Regions from separate parts of the Pantoea stewartii genome, predicted to be linked through region 2. Evidence: predicted binding sites of a transcription regulator. Region 2 holds the regulator's gene; each other region holds the start of a gene.
What was found. Region 2 encodes CRP, which controls carbon source genes, mostly activating them, when cyclic AMP is high. Its sites were predicted from a motif close to ATGTGANNNNNNTCACAT; they were not measured.
Positions count from the first base shown of each region.

Region 1: the regulator CRP is predicted to act here: its motif matches at 1,542-1,559, upstream of cdd (cytidine deaminase).
Region 3: the regulator CRP is predicted to act here: its motif matches at 1,745-1,762, upstream of msrB (peptide-methionine (R)-S-oxide reductase MsrB).
Region 4: the regulator CRP is predicted to act here: its motif matches at 1,865-1,882, upstream of G5574_RS17425 (CdaR family transcriptional regulator).

Region 1 covers NZ_CP049115.1:1,236,122-1,240,335, forward strand. The annotation lists gene metG (methionine--tRNA ligase) at 1-294, shown strand, start outside; gene G5574_RS05845 (CidA/LrgA family protein) at 410-802, shown strand; gene G5574_RS05850 (CidB/LrgB family autolysis modulator) at 795-1,487, shown strand; gene cdd (cytidine deaminase) at 1,606-2,490, shown strand; gene G5574_RS05860 (NAD-dependent malic enzyme) at 2,661-4,214, shown strand, end outside.
Region 2 covers NZ_CP049115.1:2,472,127-2,476,340, forward strand. The annotation lists gene G5574_RS11830 (hydrolase) at 1-461, shown strand, start outside; gene G5574_RS11835 (YheU family protein) at 466-684, shown strand; gene G5574_RS11840 (phosphoribulokinase) at 746-1,615, shown strand; gene G5574_RS11845 (OsmC family protein) at 1,645-2,049, opposite strand; gene crp (cAMP-activated global transcriptional regulator CRP) at 2,352-2,984, shown strand; gene G5574_RS11855 (YccS/YhfK family putative transporter) at 3,043-4,214, shown strand, end outside.
Region 3 covers NZ_CP049115.1:649,983-654,196, forward strand. The annotation lists gene ansA (asparaginase) at 1-224, shown strand, start outside; gene pncA (bifunctional nicotinamidase/pyrazinamidase) at 241-849, shown strand; gene G5574_RS02980 (YeaC family protein) at 934-1,215, opposite strand; gene msrB (peptide-methionine (R)-S-oxide reductase MsrB) at 1,218-1,628, opposite strand; gene gapA (glyceraldehyde-3-phosphate dehydrogenase) at 1,969-2,967, shown strand; gene G5574_RS02995 (D-hexose-6-phosphate mutarotase) at 3,040-3,915, shown strand; gene G5574_RS03000 (aldo/keto reductase) at 3,923-4,214, opposite strand, start outside.
Region 4 covers NZ_CP049115.1:3,710,463-3,714,676, reverse strand. The annotation lists gene G5574_RS17430 (alginate lyase family protein) at 1-576, opposite strand, end outside; gene G5574_RS17425 (CdaR family transcriptional regulator) at 608-1,765, opposite strand; gene degP (serine endoprotease DegP) at 1,943-3,391, opposite strand; gene dgt (dGTPase) at 3,525-4,214, opposite strand, start outside.

The DNA.
Region 1 (4,214 bases), 1.2 Mb from region 2:
ATGCGCGTGGCACTGATTGAGAAAGCGGAACTGGTGGACGGCTCAGACAAACTGCTGCGTCTGGAGTTGGATCTGGGCGGCGAGAAGCGCCAGATTTTCTCTGGTATCCGTGCAGCCTATCCTGACCCGGCCGTACTCGTTGGCAAAATGACCATTATCGTGGCGAACCTGGCACCACGTAAAATGCGCTTTGGCGTCTCGGAAGGCATGGTGCTGTCTGCGGGGCCGGGCGGCAAAGACCTGTTCGTGTTGTCTGTCGACAGTGGCGCAGTGCCGGGTATGCCCGTTAAATAAGGCGTTCGCCCTTCCTGCATCTGATGGCAGGAAGGGCCGTTCTGCCTTACGCTGACAGCTGGCACGCCAGACCGTCAGTGCGTAGGATCACGCTCGTTGGAAACAGGAGCCTGTCATGCACACCGTGCTAGCGATAAGTTGGCGTTATCTGCGCGCTTTTACCCTTCTCTATCTCTGTTTATATGCCGGAAACGGCGTAGCAAGGTTGCTGCCCATTACGCTGCCCGGCAGCATTATTGGCATGCTGATTTTGTTTACCCTGCTCGCGTCTCAGATCGTGCCGGTCCACTGGGTTAAGCCCGGTTGTCATCTTATTATTCGCTATATGGCGCTGCTGTTCGTTCCCATCAGCGTGGGCGTCATGAATTACACCGATCTGCTGACCGCGCAGTTTGGCCCTATCGTGGTCTCGTGTCTTGTCAGTACCTTCGCTGTCCTGAGCATCGTGGGGTTAAGCGCCCACAAGCTGCATTCGCGCGCGCCGACGAAAGAGGTGAAGGATGAGTGATATCTGGTGGTCATTGCCACTGACGCTGGGCGCATTTTTCCTGGCGCGCAGACTGGCTGCCGCGCTGAAGATTGCCCTGCTGAACCCCTTGCTGGTTTCGATGGCGATCATCATTCCCATCCTGCTGTTACTGCAACTGCCCTATACACGTTACTTTGCCGGAAGCCAGGTGCTTAATGACCTGCTACAGCCCGCCGTGGTCGCACTGGCGCTGCCGCTGTATGAGCAGATGCATCAAATTCGCGCCCGCTGGAAATCCATTATCGGCGTATGCCTGATCGGCAGCCTGACGGCAATGACCTCCGGCACAGCGATCGCCCTGTGGATGGGGGCAACGCCGGAAATCGCCGCCACGATTTTACCTAAATCCGTCACCACACCGATCGCGATGGCGGTATCCGGCTCTCTGCACGGCATTCCCGCTATCAGTGCGATTTGTGTGCTGATAGCCGGTGTGCTCGGTGCGGTATTTGGCCATATGGTGCTGAATCTGTTGGGCGTGAAAAGTAAAGCGGCACGCGGTCTGGCGATTGGTAATGCGTCCCATGCGCTGGGAACCGCCCGGGCGGCGGAACTGGACTTCCAGGAAGGGGCATTTAGTTCGCTGGCACTGGTGATCTGCGGCATCGTAACGTCGTTACTGGCACCCTTTGTTTTTCCGCTGCTACTGCACTGGTTTGGCTAAAACTTTGGGAGAGATCTCGCAAAGTTGAAAACTCTAAGACACGTTGCATTGTCAGAGCGACAGAGATCACATATAAACCGATGTCTGGCACATTGCCTGAAGATTGAATGAGGCTTCCATGCATCCACGTTTCCACTCTGCCTTTGAATTACTGCCGGCTCCCCTGCAAACCGCGCTTCGTCCGGTGCTGAGTGAGCCGGGATTTGACGCGATGCTGCGGGCCGATCAGGTCACCCTCCTGCAACAGCAAACCCAACTGGATGCGGACGCCCTCGCCCTGGCGCTGCTTCCGGTCGCGGCGGCCTGCGCGGTCGCCTCGCTGTCCCGTTTCAACGTCGGTGCCATTGCACGCGGGATAAGCGGTAACTGGTATTTCGGTGCCAATATGGAGTTTGCCGGTGCCACCATGCAGCAAACCGTGCATGCAGAACAAAGCGCCGTTACGCACGCCTGGCTGCGCGGCGAAGCGCGCCTGGAGACCATCACCGTCAACTACACGCCGTGCGGGCATTGCCGCCAGTTCATGAATGAACTTAACAGCGGCACGGCGATTCGTATCAGCCTGCCCCAGCGCCCGGTGCAGACGTTAGCGCACTATCTGCCTGACGCTTTCGGTCCTGGCGACCTGCACATCACCGAACGGCTGATGGATAAGGTGGATCATGGCTTTGTTGTCACGGGCGATGCGCTGTCGCAGGCGGCCATTGACGCGGCCAACCAGAGTCATGCCCCTTACAGCCGCGCGTTCAGTGGCGTTGCAGTGCAAACCGCCTCAGGCCGTATTTTTAGCGGTCGCTATGCGGAAAATGCGGCCTTTAATCCCAGCCTGCCTCCGCTTCAGGCCGCACTGATTTTGCTGAACATGGCCGGCGAATCCTGCGAGGCGATTCAGGCAGCAGCGCTGGCCCAGCCCCGACAGCCTGCGTTAGATCAGTATTCAGCGACGCAGGCAACACTGCGCGCGCTGGGCTGCGACAACCTTAACGTTATCGAGCTGGCGTAAAGCGTAATGCGGGGCACGGTTTTAAACAGTTTCTAAATCTTTTATTTACAAAAGCTGTACATCCGCGAGAAATTTCATAGGATCTGACGCCAGGCCTTCTTTATCAAAATAAACTGGCGTCCTCTACCCTCTTATTGCGCCAGGAACACTCGCAACCGGAGCATTACTGCATGGAACTCGAATACGAAAGTAAACGCCCGCTCTATATTCCCTACGCTGGCCCTATTCTGCTGGAATTTCCCCTGCTGAATAAGGGCAGCGCCTTCAGCATCGAAGAGCGTAACGAATTCAATCTCAACGGCTTACTGCCCGAAGCGGTCGAAACCATTGAAGAGCAGGCGAAACGCGCATGGCGTCAGTTTCAGGACTTCAAAAATAATAACGACAAGCACGTCTACCTGCGCAATATTCAAGACACCAACGAAACCCTGTTCTACCGTCTGCTGGACAATCATCTTGAAGAGATGATGCCAATTATTTATACGCCAACCGTCGGCGCAGCCTGCGAACACTTCTCTGAAATTTATCGCCGCGCGCGCGGTGTGTTCATCTCATATCCCAACCGTGAACACATCGAAGACATGCTGCAAAACGCCACCAAACAGAACGTTAAAGTCATCGTGGTGACCGACGGTGAGCGTATTCTGGGCCTGGGCGACCAGGGCATCGGCGGCATGGGTATTCCGATTGGTAAACTGTCGCTGTATACCGCGTGCGGCGGCATCAGTCCGGCTTACACCTTACCGGTGGTGCTGGATGTCGGTACCAATAACCAGCAACTGCTGAACGATCCGCTTTATATGGGCTGGCGTCACCCACGTATCACCGGTGAAGAGTACGATGAATTCGTTAATGAATTTATCCAGGCCGTGAAACGCCGCTGGCCGAAAGTGCTGCTGCAGTTTGAAGACTTTGCGCAGAAAAACGCAATGCCCCTGCTGGAGCGCTATCGCGATGAAGTGTGCTGCTTCAACGATGATATTCAGGGCACCGCTGCTGTCACCGTGGGCACTCTGATTGCCGCCAGTCGTGCTGCCGGAAGCCGTTTGTGCGAACAAAAAGTGGTGTTCCTGGGGGCAGGTTCAGCCGGCTGCGGTATCGCAGAGCAAATCATTGCGCAGATGAAGTCGGAAGGTCTGAGCGATGAAGAGGCGCGTAGCCGCGTAATGATGGTCGACCGCTTTGGCCTGCTCACTGATAAGTTGCCTAACCTGCTCGATTTCCAGAGCAAGCTGGTGCAGAAAAGCGACAACCTCAAAGACTGGGATACGGCCAGTGATGCGATTTCGCTGCTGGACGTAGTGCGCAATGCCAAACCCGATATTCTGATTGGGGTTTCAGGGCAGCCCGGACTGTTCACCGAAGAGATCATCCGCGAGATGCACAAGCACTGCAAACGTCCTATTGTGATGCCGCTCTCTAACCCCACCTCGCGCGTTGAAGCCACGCCAGCGGATATTATCGCCTGGACCGATGGTGCTGCACTGGTCGCGACCGGGAGCCCGTTCTCACCGGTTTCATGGAACGGTAAAACCTATCCGATCGCGCAGTGTAACAACTCCTATATCTTCCCGGGCATCGGTTTAGGGGTGATTGCCTCGGGTGCATCACGCGTAACCGATACCATGCTGATGACCGCCAGCCGCGCACTGGCAGACTGCTCGCCGCTGGTCAACGATGGTGAAGGGCCGGTACTGCCTGAAATCAAAGATATTCAGGGCGTG
Region 2 (4,214 bases):
AACCCTGCAGCGCCCGACTTGAGCGCGGCTTTTCACAGGTTTATCAGCGTTACCTGTTAAGCCAGTTAAAAAAGAATGCCCAGCGTAAACTGCGGGCCTGGCCCGACACGTTGCCGGTGAACCTCATTCAGCTTAACGCCCTGCGCCGTCTGCGGGACTTTGACGACGCGATCACGGCCCGGGCGCATGGTTTTGCCGACGCCACGGATTATTACCGTCGCGCCAGCGCTATGCCGCGACTTAAGTTCGTGACAAAACCGCTGCTCATCATCCATGCAAAAGATGACCCGTTCATGAGCGATGAGGTGATCCCGCAGCCTGCGCAATTATCTGCCACTATTACCTATCAGCTGACACAGCAGGGTGGGCATGTTGGTTTCGTCAGTGGCACCCTGCGTCAGCCTCGGTTGTGGCTGGAGCAGCGCGTGCCACAGTGGATTTCCTCTTATCTGGATAACTGATTCTGTGATTATTCCCTGGGAACAGGTTTCTCCCGAAACCCTTGAAAATCTTATCGAAGCGTTTGTTTTGCGTGAAGGCACGGATTACGGCGAGCAGGAGCTCAGCCTGACGGAAAAAGTCGCCGATGTGCGTCGTCAGCTTGAGCAAGGCGAGGTCGTTCTGGTATGGTCGGAACTGCACGAGTCGGTCAACATCATGCGCAAAAGCGAGTTTCGTGGCTGATGCAACGAACGGAAAATCGTGCTAACAATGCTCATCGCCCGACGTCACAGGGACTTCAACTATGTCTGCACGCCATCCGATTATCGCGGTAACGGGCTCCAGCGGAGCGGGAACCACCACCACCAGCCTGGCGTTCCGTAAAATTTTTCAGCAACTCGGTTTGCACGCTGCCGAACTGGAAGGGGACAGTTTTCACCGCTTTACCCGACCCGAAATGGACATGGCTATCCGAAAAGCGCGCGATCTGGGGCGACATATCAGCTACTTTGGCCCGGAGGCGAATGATTTTGGCCTGCTGGAGCAAACGTTCATCGAATACGGCGAACACGGTAAGGGTCAGTCGCGTAAGTATCTGCACACCTATGATGAAGCCGTTCCCTGGAATCAGGTTCCCGGCACCTTCACGCCCTGGCAACCGTTACCACCGGATACGGATGTGCTGTTTTATGAAGGCTTGCACGGCGGCGTGGTGACTGCACAACACAATGTGGCGGAAAAAGTCGATTTGCTGGTCGGCGTCGTGCCCATCGTCAACCTGGAGTGGATTCAGAAACTGGTGCGCGATACCAGCGAGCGTGGCCATTCACGCGAAGCGGTGATGGATTCGGTAGTGCGTTCCATGGAAGATTACATCAATTTCATTACGCCGCAGTTTTCACGAACCCATATTAACTTTCAGCGCGTCCCCACGGTGGATACCTCTAATCCCTTTGCCGCGCGCACCATCCCTTCGCTGGATGAAAGCTTTGTGGTTATCCACTTTCAGGGGCTGGAAGACATTGATTTTCCCTATCTGCTGGCCATGCTGCAGGGATCGTTTATTTCCAATATCAACACGCTGGTGGTACCCGGCGGCAAAATGGGACTGGCGATGGAGTTAATTATGGCGCCGTTAGTAAAACGGCTCATGGAAGGGAAACGGATTGAATAACCACAGAGGCCAGCCTGGCCTCTGTGAGATTACAGCGCGATCACTTCGTAGCTGTGGGTAATGTTGACGCCTTTGCCTAACATGATGGCGACAGAGCAATATTTTTCCGCTGACAGATCGACAGCGCGTGCCACGGCTTTATCCGAAAGTGCGTTGCCGCTGACGATAAAATGCAGATTGATATGGGTAAAGATGCGGGGGGCTTCTTCCCGACGTTCAGAGGATAGTTTCACTTCGCAATCAACCACATCGTTGCGGCCTTTTTGCAAAATTGACACAACGTCAATGGCGCTGCATCCCCCCGCCGCCATCAGCACCATCTCCATAGGGCTCGGCGCTTTATCGCCAGAATTGCCATCCATCAGTATCTGATGGCCGGACGATGATTCCCCCAGGAATGTTAACCCTTCAACCCATTTGACGCGTGCCTGCATAATTTTGACCTCAGAATACCCTGTTTTGGCTCAGCGTACGCTTTTGCCTGGGAAACAGCAATCCAGAGAAAACGCCATCTTGCTGAAGCGAGACAACACAAGACAGTCGACGTAAGCTGTGCTACAAACAGAGCTGAAAATATTTTTCGTCATCCGAAGACGAAGCCGGGAAGAATGATGCGCACTGCGCCGAATGCAGCCCGAATAATTTCCTGAATGGAAAGACGCTTAACGCTTACATCGCCTGGCAGGGAAACAGAGCCCTGTATTTTGGGCACGATTACAACAGAGGATAATAGCGAATGGTTCTCGGCAAACCGCAAACAGACCCTACACTTGAATGGTTCCTGTCCCATTGCCATATTCACAAGTATCCATCCAAAAGTACGCTCATTCATCAAGGTGAAAAGGCGGAAACGCTTTACTACATCGTTAAAGGTTCCGTTGCGGTACTGATTAAGGATGAAGAAGGCAAGGAGATGATTCTGTCCTATCTGAATCAGGGCGACTTTATTGGTGAGCTTGGCCTGTTCGAAGAAGGTCAGGAGCGCAGCGCCTGGGTACGTGCGAAAACCGCGTGCGAAGTGGCAGAGATTTCCTACAAAAAATTCCGTCAGCTGATTCAGGTGAATCCGGACATCCTCATGCGCCTCTCCTCGCAAATGGCGCGCCGTCTGCAGGTCACATCGGAAAAAGTGGGCAACCTCGCGTTCCTTGATGTCACCGGTCGCATTGCGCAGACGTTGCTCAACCTGGCGAAACAGCCGGACGCCATGACGCATCCTGACGGCATGCAAATTAAAATTACGCGTCAGGAAATTGGCCAAATCGTGGGATGTTCACGTGAAACCGTGGGACGTATTTTGAAGATGCTGGAAGACCAGAATCTGATCTCCGCACACGGCAAAACAATTGTTGTTTACGGCACGCGCTAAGCTTTATTCTTCACGGCATAATGGCAACGTTATGCCGTGAATTATTTGCGTTGAGCCGATGTGGCGAAGAATAATTTATCACCCTGAAGTTAACTATGCCCTGCGCCAGACACTGGTGTTGTGTCTCCCCGTCGCGCTCGGCTGGCTGTTTGGCGATCTGCAAAAAGGATTGCTGTTCTCATTGGTGCCTGCCTGCTGCAATATTGCCGGTCTGGATACACCCCACAAACGCTTCTTTAAACGCCTGATTGTCGGCGGCAGCCTGTTTGCCTTGGGTAGCTTACTGATGCAGTGGCTTCTGTTTAAAGACGTGCCCTTACCGCTTATTCTTTTCGCCCTGCCTTTGCTGCTGGGCGTGACAGGTGAAATCAGCCCACTGCACGCACGGTTACTCCCTGCCACACTGATCGCAGCGATATTTACCACCAGCCTGATTGGCCGCATGCCCATTTACGTACCGCCCCTGCTCTACATCGGCGGTACGCTGTGGTATGGCCTGTTTAACTGGTTCTGGTTTTGGCTGTGGAAAGAGCAGCCAATGCGTGAAAGCCTGAGTCTGATTTACCGCGAACTGGCGAACTATTGTGACGCCAAGTACACCTTGTTGACGCAACTTACCGATCCGGAGAAGGCGCTACCACCGTTGCTGGCGCGGCAACAAAAAGCAATCGACCTCATCAACACCTGTTATCAGCAGATGCATATGCTGTCCGCCAGCCGCGATCACAGTCATAAGCGACTGACCCGCGCTTTTCAGGTCGCACTGGATTTACAGGAACACATTTCTGTCAGCCTGCATCAGCCAGAAGAAGTGCAAAAACTGGTAGAACAAAGCCATGCAGAGGCCGTGATTCGCTGGAATGCGAAAACCATTTCCGCCCGTTTACGTGAGCTGGCAGACAACATCCTGTACCACCAACTGTCCAGTCGCTTTGATATGGACAAGCAGCTGGGGGCACTGGAAAAAATCGCCCGTCAGCACCCGGACAATCCGGTAGGAAATTTTTGCCTTTATCACTTCAGCCGCATCGCACGGGTACTGCGTACACAAAAGCCCCTTTATCAGCGTGATTTGATGGCGGATCGCCAGCGCCGTTTACCGCTTCTGCCCGCACTCAGAAGCTATCTCTCGCTGCGCTCATCTGCCCTGCGCACGGCCGGACGTTTTTCTGTGATGCTGATGCTGGGTAGCGGGCTGGCGCTGTTCTTTTCAATTCCCAAACCCTACTG
Region 3 (4,214 bases), 1.8 Mb from region 2:
GCATTGTGGTCGTCAACCTGACCCAGTGTATTTCTGGCAAGGTCAATATGGGTGGCTACGCCACCGGGAATGCTCTGGAGCACGCTGGCGTCATCAGCGGCTTTGATCTGACGGTTGAAGCGGCGCTGACGAAACTTCACTATCTGTTGAGCCAGGATCTGTCCAGCGATCAGATCCGCGCCAAAATGCAGCAGAACCTGCGTGGCGAACTGACAGACGACTAAGATGGAGTCAACGGCAATGAAACGGGCATTAATCATTATCGACATCCAGAACGACTTCTGCCCCGGCGGCCCAATGGCCGTCAAAGAAGGCGATCATACGGTCGAGGTTGCTAACCGCTACGCCCGTGCTTTTCATGAGAATGGTGAGTGCGTCGTAGCCCTGCAGGACTGGCATCCAGCCGATCACGGTAGTTTTGCTTCCGTATCCGGCGAACCTGTCTATACCCTCGGTGAACTCAACGGCCTGCCACAGATCTGGTGGCCGGATCATGGCGTGCAGCATTCTGCGGGGGCTGATTTTCATCCCGGACTTGATCGCAGCCTGTTCGATGCGGTTTTCCATAAAGGGCAAGATCAGGACGTAGACAGCTACAGCGCCTTTTTTGACAACGGACACCGACGCAAGACAGAACTGGACAGTTGGTTACGCGCACGCGATATCACGCATCTGGTCATGCTGGGCCTGGCGACGGATTACTGCGTGAAGTACAGCGTGCTGGATGCACTTGAACTGGGTTATCAGGTCGAGGTCGTGGCGGCAGGCTGCCGTGGCGTTAATCTCAACCCAGAAGACAGCGACATCGCGCTGGCGCAGATGGCGGCTCAGGGCGCCGTCATTATCTGAAAAAGGGCTGGCTATACGCCAGCCCTTTTTGCTCTTCCATACCATGCGCGCCTGCGCGTGGCTGACTGGCGACTTACCGCGCCATTAATGCAGATGAATGCGCGTGACGTCCGGTTCGATACCAAACTCTTCTTTTAACTGCTTTTTCGATTTGGTCACCATTTCGCCATTTTTGCCGATGGTCATATGCTGTGGCGCATCATTATTGCGCGCCTGCCACATCATAACCAACTGCAGGCTGTTATCACGCTGTTGCTGCGTCAGCGCCACTCCATCCGGCCATTTTCCGGTTTCAACGGCCGTCATCAGGCGTTCATAAATTTCGGGTGTCATAGCATCAAGCATGGCTTCAAGTTGCTGTTTCATGGTTAGCCCTTAATCTCGTCGCCTTGTGGACTGGTGAAGTTCAGCGAGGCTGAGTTCACACAGTAACGCTCACCGGTCGGCTGCGGCCCATCAGGGAAAACATGGCCGAGATGAGAATCACAGTTGCCGCAACGGATTTCAATACGCTGCATACCGTGCGAGTTATCTTCCAGATAACGAATAGCCTCATCGCTGACGGGCTCATAAAAACTCGGCCAGCCACAGCCTGAATCGTATTTCGTCTCTGAAAGAAACAAGGGCGCGTTGCACACCAGGCAGTGATAAATCCCTTCCTGCTTGTTATGCAGCAGCGCACCGCTGTACGGCGGCTCCGTGCCACGCTGTTGCGTGACATAGCGCTGCATCTCAGTTAACTGGGCGATTTTTGCGTCGGGTGCGGTTTCTTTAGGCATTTGAGCAATTCCGGGATGTCATTCTGAAAAAATCGACTAGTATTCTAACAAATGATCAACATTAGTCGGGTCTTTTTTTGTGCTCTGCCCTTCGGTCCGTATCTTACAAGGTGGATTTGTGATTTTGATCACCTTTTCTCTGGCATATCCCTATATATTCGGCGAAGGTTTCAACAGAGCACGATGTTCGCGGAAGCGCGCAAGCGGTTGCGCGTCAAATAATTCCTGTTCGGTGGATTGACCTGTCGCAACAATTGACACGATTCCGCTTGACGCCTGGTAAGGTTTTTGTAATTTTACAGCCAACCTTTTATTCACTAACAACTAGCTGGTGGAATATATGACTATCAAAGTAGGTATCAACGGTTTTGGCCGTATCGGTCGCATCGTTTTCCGTGCTGCTCAACAGCGCTCTGACATCGAAATCGTTGCTATCAACGACCTGCTGGACGCTGACTACATGGCGTACATGCTGAAGTACGACTCTACTCACGGCCGTTTTGACGGCACCGTTGAAGTACAGGACGGCGCTCTGGTTGTTAACGGTAAGAAAATCCGTGTTACCGCTGAGAAAGATCCGGCTAACCTGAAGTGGGGCGAAGTGGGCGTTGACGTCGTTGCTGAAGCAACCGGTATCTTCCTGACCGACGAAACCGCACGTAAGCACATCACTGCTGGCGCGAAAAAAGTGGTTCTGACCGGTCCATCTAAAGATGACACCCCAATGTTTGTTCGTGGTGCTAACTTCGACAAATACCAGGGCCAGGACATCGTTTCTAACGCCTCTTGTACCACTAACTGCCTGGCCCCGCTGGCAAAAGTCATCAACGATAAATTTGGTATCGTTGAAGGCCTGATGACCACCGTACACGCCACTACCGCAACGCAGAAAACCGTTGATGGCCCGTCTCACAAAGACTGGCGCGGTGGTCGTGGTGCATCACAGAACATCATCCCGTCTTCTACCGGCGCCGCTAAAGCGGTAGGTAAAGTGCTGCCAGAACTGAACGGCAAACTGACCGGTATGGCATTCCGCGTACCTACGCCTAACGTTTCTGTTGTTGACCTGACCGTTCGTCTGGAAAAAGCTGCGTCTTACAAAGAAATTTGTGCCGCTATCAAAGCCGCGGCTGAAGGCGAGATGAAAGACGTGCTGGGCTACGTTGAAGATGACGTGGTTTCTACCGACTTCAACGGCGAAGTCCTGACCTCAGTATTCGATGCCAAAGCCGGTATCGCGCTGAACGACAACTTCGTTAAACTGGTTTCCTGGTACGATAACGAAACCGGTTATTCAAACAAAGTTCTCGACCTGATTGCGCTGGTTGCTGCTAAATAAGGCAGCCAGACACGAGACAATAAGGGTGACTTCGGTCACCCTTTTTTTGATCCCTTCACTATGGAGTCAGGCATGCAAGACAAACTCTTTTCCCTTCCCGTGGTTAAACAAATCACGCCTTATCTGTCGCAACGTCAGGTGGGTGAACTCCCGGTTATGATTGTCAGCCATCCGCGTGTACGGGCGGCCGTGACCTTACAGGGCGCGCATCTGATTGCCTGGCAACCGAGCGGTGAGAAGCCCGTCATCTGGCTGAGCGACAAGAGCCCTTTCCTGCCTGGTAAGGCGATTCGCGGCGGTGTACCGATTTGCTGGCCCTGGTTTGGACCGGCAGGAGAGCCTGCCCATGGCTTTGCCCGAAATCAGTCATGGACGCTCTCTGCGCATGATGAAAACGAAGACGGCGTGCTGCTGACATTTGTGCTGGAAAGTACCCCACAAACGCTGAAGCTGTGGCCGCATGACTTTACCCTTATTGCCCGCTTCCGTCTGGGCCAGCATTGCGAAATTGAGCTGGAAGCCTACGGTGATTATGAATCGACAGCCGCGCTACACAGCTATTTTAACGTGGCGGACAGTGCGAGCGTTGAGGTCACCGGACTGGGTGAACATTACATCGACAAGGTCAAAGATAACCAGCCGGGTCAGAGCGAGGGTAAACAGCGCTTTACCGAGCGCGTGGATCGTATCTTCACTGCGCCAAAAGACTGTTCAGTTATCAACGATCTGGCTGGAAAACGGCAAATTGAAGTGTACCACCATCACCATAGTGACGTTGTCACGTGGAATCCCGGTGTGGCGCTGTCGTGTAGTATGGCGGACATGCCAAATGAGGGTTATAAAACGATGGTGTGTGTTGAAACCGCGCGCATTAGTAAACCGTTGCGCAGTGCAGGCGACAAGCCTGCCCGACTGGCGACGACAATACGTTTGAAAAATAAGGCCTGAGGCGCGTTCAGACCACATCCAGCGGCAGTTTGTGTTGTGGCGGCGGAAAAACCCTGTCGAGTCTGAGACAGTCCTCCTCGCTCAGGGTAATGTCCAGCGCAGCCGCATTTTCACGAACATGTACCAGTGAACTGGCTTTAGGGATGGCAAGGACATCGCCATCCCGAATCGCCCAGGCCAGCAGAAGCTGTGCCACGGTGATGCCTTTTTGGCGGGCAATTGCGTTCAGAGCGGGGTCGGTAAACAGCTGACTGCGTAACCGACCGGCCTGTGCCAGGGGACAATACGCCATGACGGGC
Region 4 (4,214 bases), 1.2 Mb from region 2:
ATAACGCCCATCCAGTACGCCATCGTGCCGACCCGTGCTGATGCCCGGCACGCCTTGCGCAAAGTTAAGGTTGGGGTTCATGCGGCTGGCGGGATCGATAAACCAGTGACGGATCATCGATTGGGCTTTACTGGCATAGCGTACATCGCCCGAAAAGAACCAGGCCAGCGTCAGTGCCTGCACATCGGCACTAAAACGCGCAAAACGCAGCCCGTCTGTTTGGTTGTTCTTTGTGTCGGGATTCACCTCGCCATCCCGACGGCTCCACGGAAGCCCCGTTTTCTGCCGGGCGTCCGGCCACCAGTACGCGCTCAGGCTGAGATAATCGTGTCGCGAGCCGCTGGGGGGCACCAGACCTTTGTCCATGACGCTGGGATCGGGCTGCTTAAGCGCCTTATCCGCCTGCTGTTTCAGCTGTTGCCAGGCTTGCTGCGTACGTGGGCTTGCCTGCTGATTCTGGATGGTCTGCCGTGTAGTGAGCAAAGCCTTTGTCGAGAGAAAAATCAGTGTGTCCGCCGCCGCCTGGCAGGTGAACGCAAGTATCAGTAAGCCACATCCCCAACTCAGTGCGCGCATCAGTCTGTCCTCTTCGTTTTTTCGGGCCCTGTCAGCCCTGCTCATCCAGTTGGATCGCGATGTACAACAGCAGGCGATCGTCGACCTTGCCCAGGTTGAGTCCCGTCAATTCAGCAATACGATTTAAACGGTATTCCAGGGTATTTCGATGAATAAAAAGCGCACGCGACGTCGCGCCGGGCTGCACGTTGTTGCTGAACCAGGCACTCAGCGTGCGTCGCAGCAAACCGTTGCTGTCCATGCTTTTTAGCTTTTCCAGCGGACGCGCCAGTTCATTTGACTGCCAGCCACCCCGTAAGCTGTCGAGCAGGACCGGCAGCATCAAATCCTGATAAAAATAGCTGCGAACCTCGGGCATACGCTGCTTTCCCACCGCCATCGTTGTTCGCGCAGTACGATATGAACGTGCAATGCTGCCCATGCCCGTAAAGAAATTGCCCAGCGCAATACGCATGCGCAGATGACCACTTTCCTTCATGCGCTGCATGAGCTGTTCGACCCGCCTGCGGTGATCGTGTTGATCATAACGTCCGTGTGCATTTAATGCCGGTTTCAGCACGACCATTTCGGTTAGTGAGACGATGGCAATCAGGTTATCCCGCGCCGGTGTCGTCAATAACGTCTGCAACTGCTGTAATTCTGACATCGCGCTGTCAACGCCAAGCTGCCCGCTGTCCACTTCGATCACCGCCACGATTCGGGGCTGATTAAGATCGATGCCGAGGCGCTGCGCCCATTCGGTGAGTTGCGGGGAGATCGCGTCACTGCGAATGAGATTGAGCACCAACTCTTCCCGCAGACGGCTGTCCTGCGCCAGCATGTGCAACAGCCGCGCCTGCTCCAGCATCATCTCTGCGGCCATACAGACTAATTCACCATAGTGACGCAGCGCACCCGGCTCGCCCGTCAGACCAATCACTCCAACAATCATCCCGTCGATACGCAACGGCAGATTAATTCCCGGCCTGACTCCATGCAGATGCCGGGCCACCGCATCGTCAATATCCACAATACGTCCCTGAGACAGCACTAACAATGCACCCTCATGTAATTCGCCGATGCGCTCCCGGTCACCGCTGCCAATAATCCGTCCTCTTGCATCCATAACGTTGACATTGCCATCAATGATTTTCATAGTGCGCGCGACAATTTCCTGCGCCAGTCGTGCGTCGAGATGACAGGTTGCCATCCTGTACTCCTGAGTCATAAAGAGGGGGAAAACAGCATAGACGCGCGATACCGGGAGAACATTGTGCATCTGCACAAGGCCCGGCAGGCATTAACAGAAATGCGGCGACCATCACATTTGTGCGCGTCGCCATAAAAAAGGCGGACCGAAGTCCGCCTGATAAACCCCTGCCTGTGATTACTGCGCCAGCAGATACAGTGAACTGTCTCCGCGCTGCACGTTCAACGCCAGTACCGGTGGTTTGGTATCGAGGATTTTACGCAGTTCGCCCAGATTGCTGACGGCCTGCTGGTTGACGCCAAGAATCAGGTCGCCTTTTTTCAGGCCAATTCTGGCCGCCGCGCTGCCCGCTTTCACGCTGTCAACCCGAACGCCTTTCTCTTTACCTGAATTATTGCTCAGATCCGCGCCTTCAATACCGGTGTAAATGGTGGCGGACTGCACCTTGTCCTGCGTGCTCTGCTGCAGCTGAACCGTCACATCCAGCGGTTTACCGTCACGCAGTATGCCAAGTTTCAGCGTGGTTCCTACCGGCAACGAGCCGACTTCGGCACGCAGTGAAGCAAAGCTGGTTAACGGCTTACCGTTCATCGACACAATGACGTCACCCGCTTTGATACCGCCCTTCGCCGCCGCGGAGTTCGGTACGACCTGACTGACGAATGCACCACGTTGCGCATCGACTTTCATCGCCTTCGCCAGCTCAGAGTTAAGCTCGGTCCCCATAATGCCCAGCTCGCCGCGTTTAACCTGACCGTATTCCACCATTTGTGCCGTCAGGTTTTTCACCATGTTGCTCGGGATGGCGAAGCCAATACCAATATTGCCGCCGTCCGGGGCCAGGATAGCGGTGTTGATGCCAATCAGCTCGCCGTTCAGATTTACCAGAGCGCCACCCGAGTTACCCCGGTTGATGGCCGCATCGGTTTGAATAAAGTTCTCATAGTTTTCAACATTCAGGCCACTGCGTCCCAGCGCGGACACGATACCAGACGTAACGGTTTCACCCAGACCATACGGGTTACCAATCGCCACGGCGTAATCGCCCACCCGTAAATTGTCAGAGTCGGCCATCTTAATCGCGGTAAGATTTTTAGCACCTTCCAGCTGAATTAATGCGATATCCGAGCTGGGATCTTTACCAATCACTTTGGCATCGTAACTGCGACCATCGCTCAGTTTTACCTGAATTTTCGTCGCGTCGTTTACCACATGGTTATTGGTGACCACATAGCCTTTTTCAGCGTTAATGATGACACCAGAGCCCAGCGCTCTAAATTTTTGCTGCTGCGTATCTGGCGCGGCAGGGGCACCGCCACCGTCACCGCCCTGGCAAAGCGGTGAGCCCATGAACGGCGAACCGTCCTGGCAGAAAGGCGAATTATCGCCAAAAAATTGCTGAAACTGCTGCGGCATCCGTGGCGTTTTGACCGTCGTACTTCCTTCAACGCTGATACTCACGACTGAAGGCATAACCTTTTCCAGCATTGGCGCAAGGCTCGGCAACTGCTGGCTGTTGGTGGATGACACCGAAGAGGACGTTTCCGCAGCGAAAGCACTCACAGGGGTCAGTGCCATGCCAAGACTAAGCGCCAGGGCGCTTAACATTAACGAGGTTTTTTTCATTTTGGTATCTCACAATGATGGATATACTGACCATTGCTGTGGTCGAATGTTGAGATAAATGTTTTAGCGCGAAGTTCCTCTAAAAGTTTTAGGCAAAAGTAAAAATTTATTCGCGCTCTTTACAATTCTCGGGTTATTCCACCGCCATTAAGCGACGATACTCATCCCAGGCATAGAGATCCGTCATGCCACTAATGTAATCCTGAATCAGGCGAAAACGATAATAACGTTCCCATAACAAACGCTCATATTTATGCTCAACAACCAATGTACGCATTTTATACAAATAGGCTTTTCGGTGTTTGCCAGACAGTTTATGGAACAGTCGGGTCTCTATGGGATGATGGCGTAAAAAGTCTTCATTTATCAGTGTGGTAAACGCTTCATAATTGAGCGACATCAGCGGCTGATATATTTCCAGCAAGCCCTTAATTACCCGATAACCCTGCAGTTCCAGTTGCTCAACTTCGGAATGATTAAACACCTGCTGGCGCGCCACGGTTTTAAAAATCTGTAATAAACGGCCCTCTTCACCTTCGTCTTCTAATAAAGCATGGTTGAAGTGCCCCTCGAATATGGCAGGCAGATTATCAATAAAACGTTTCACCGCGTAGGTGACCAAAACATTCTGAACATTGACCCGCAGCGACATAAAAAACTGATCGCTACGGCTACGGCGTTTTTTACTGCCCGCTTCGCGCCACGCTTCTCCCACTGTACGACTGAAGGCATCGTTATTATTTATTGTTCCCCAGGCCTTGCTGAGATATTCATACAGACTGTCCACGTTAAATATGGCTTTTTCAACGGCATCGTCTAAATC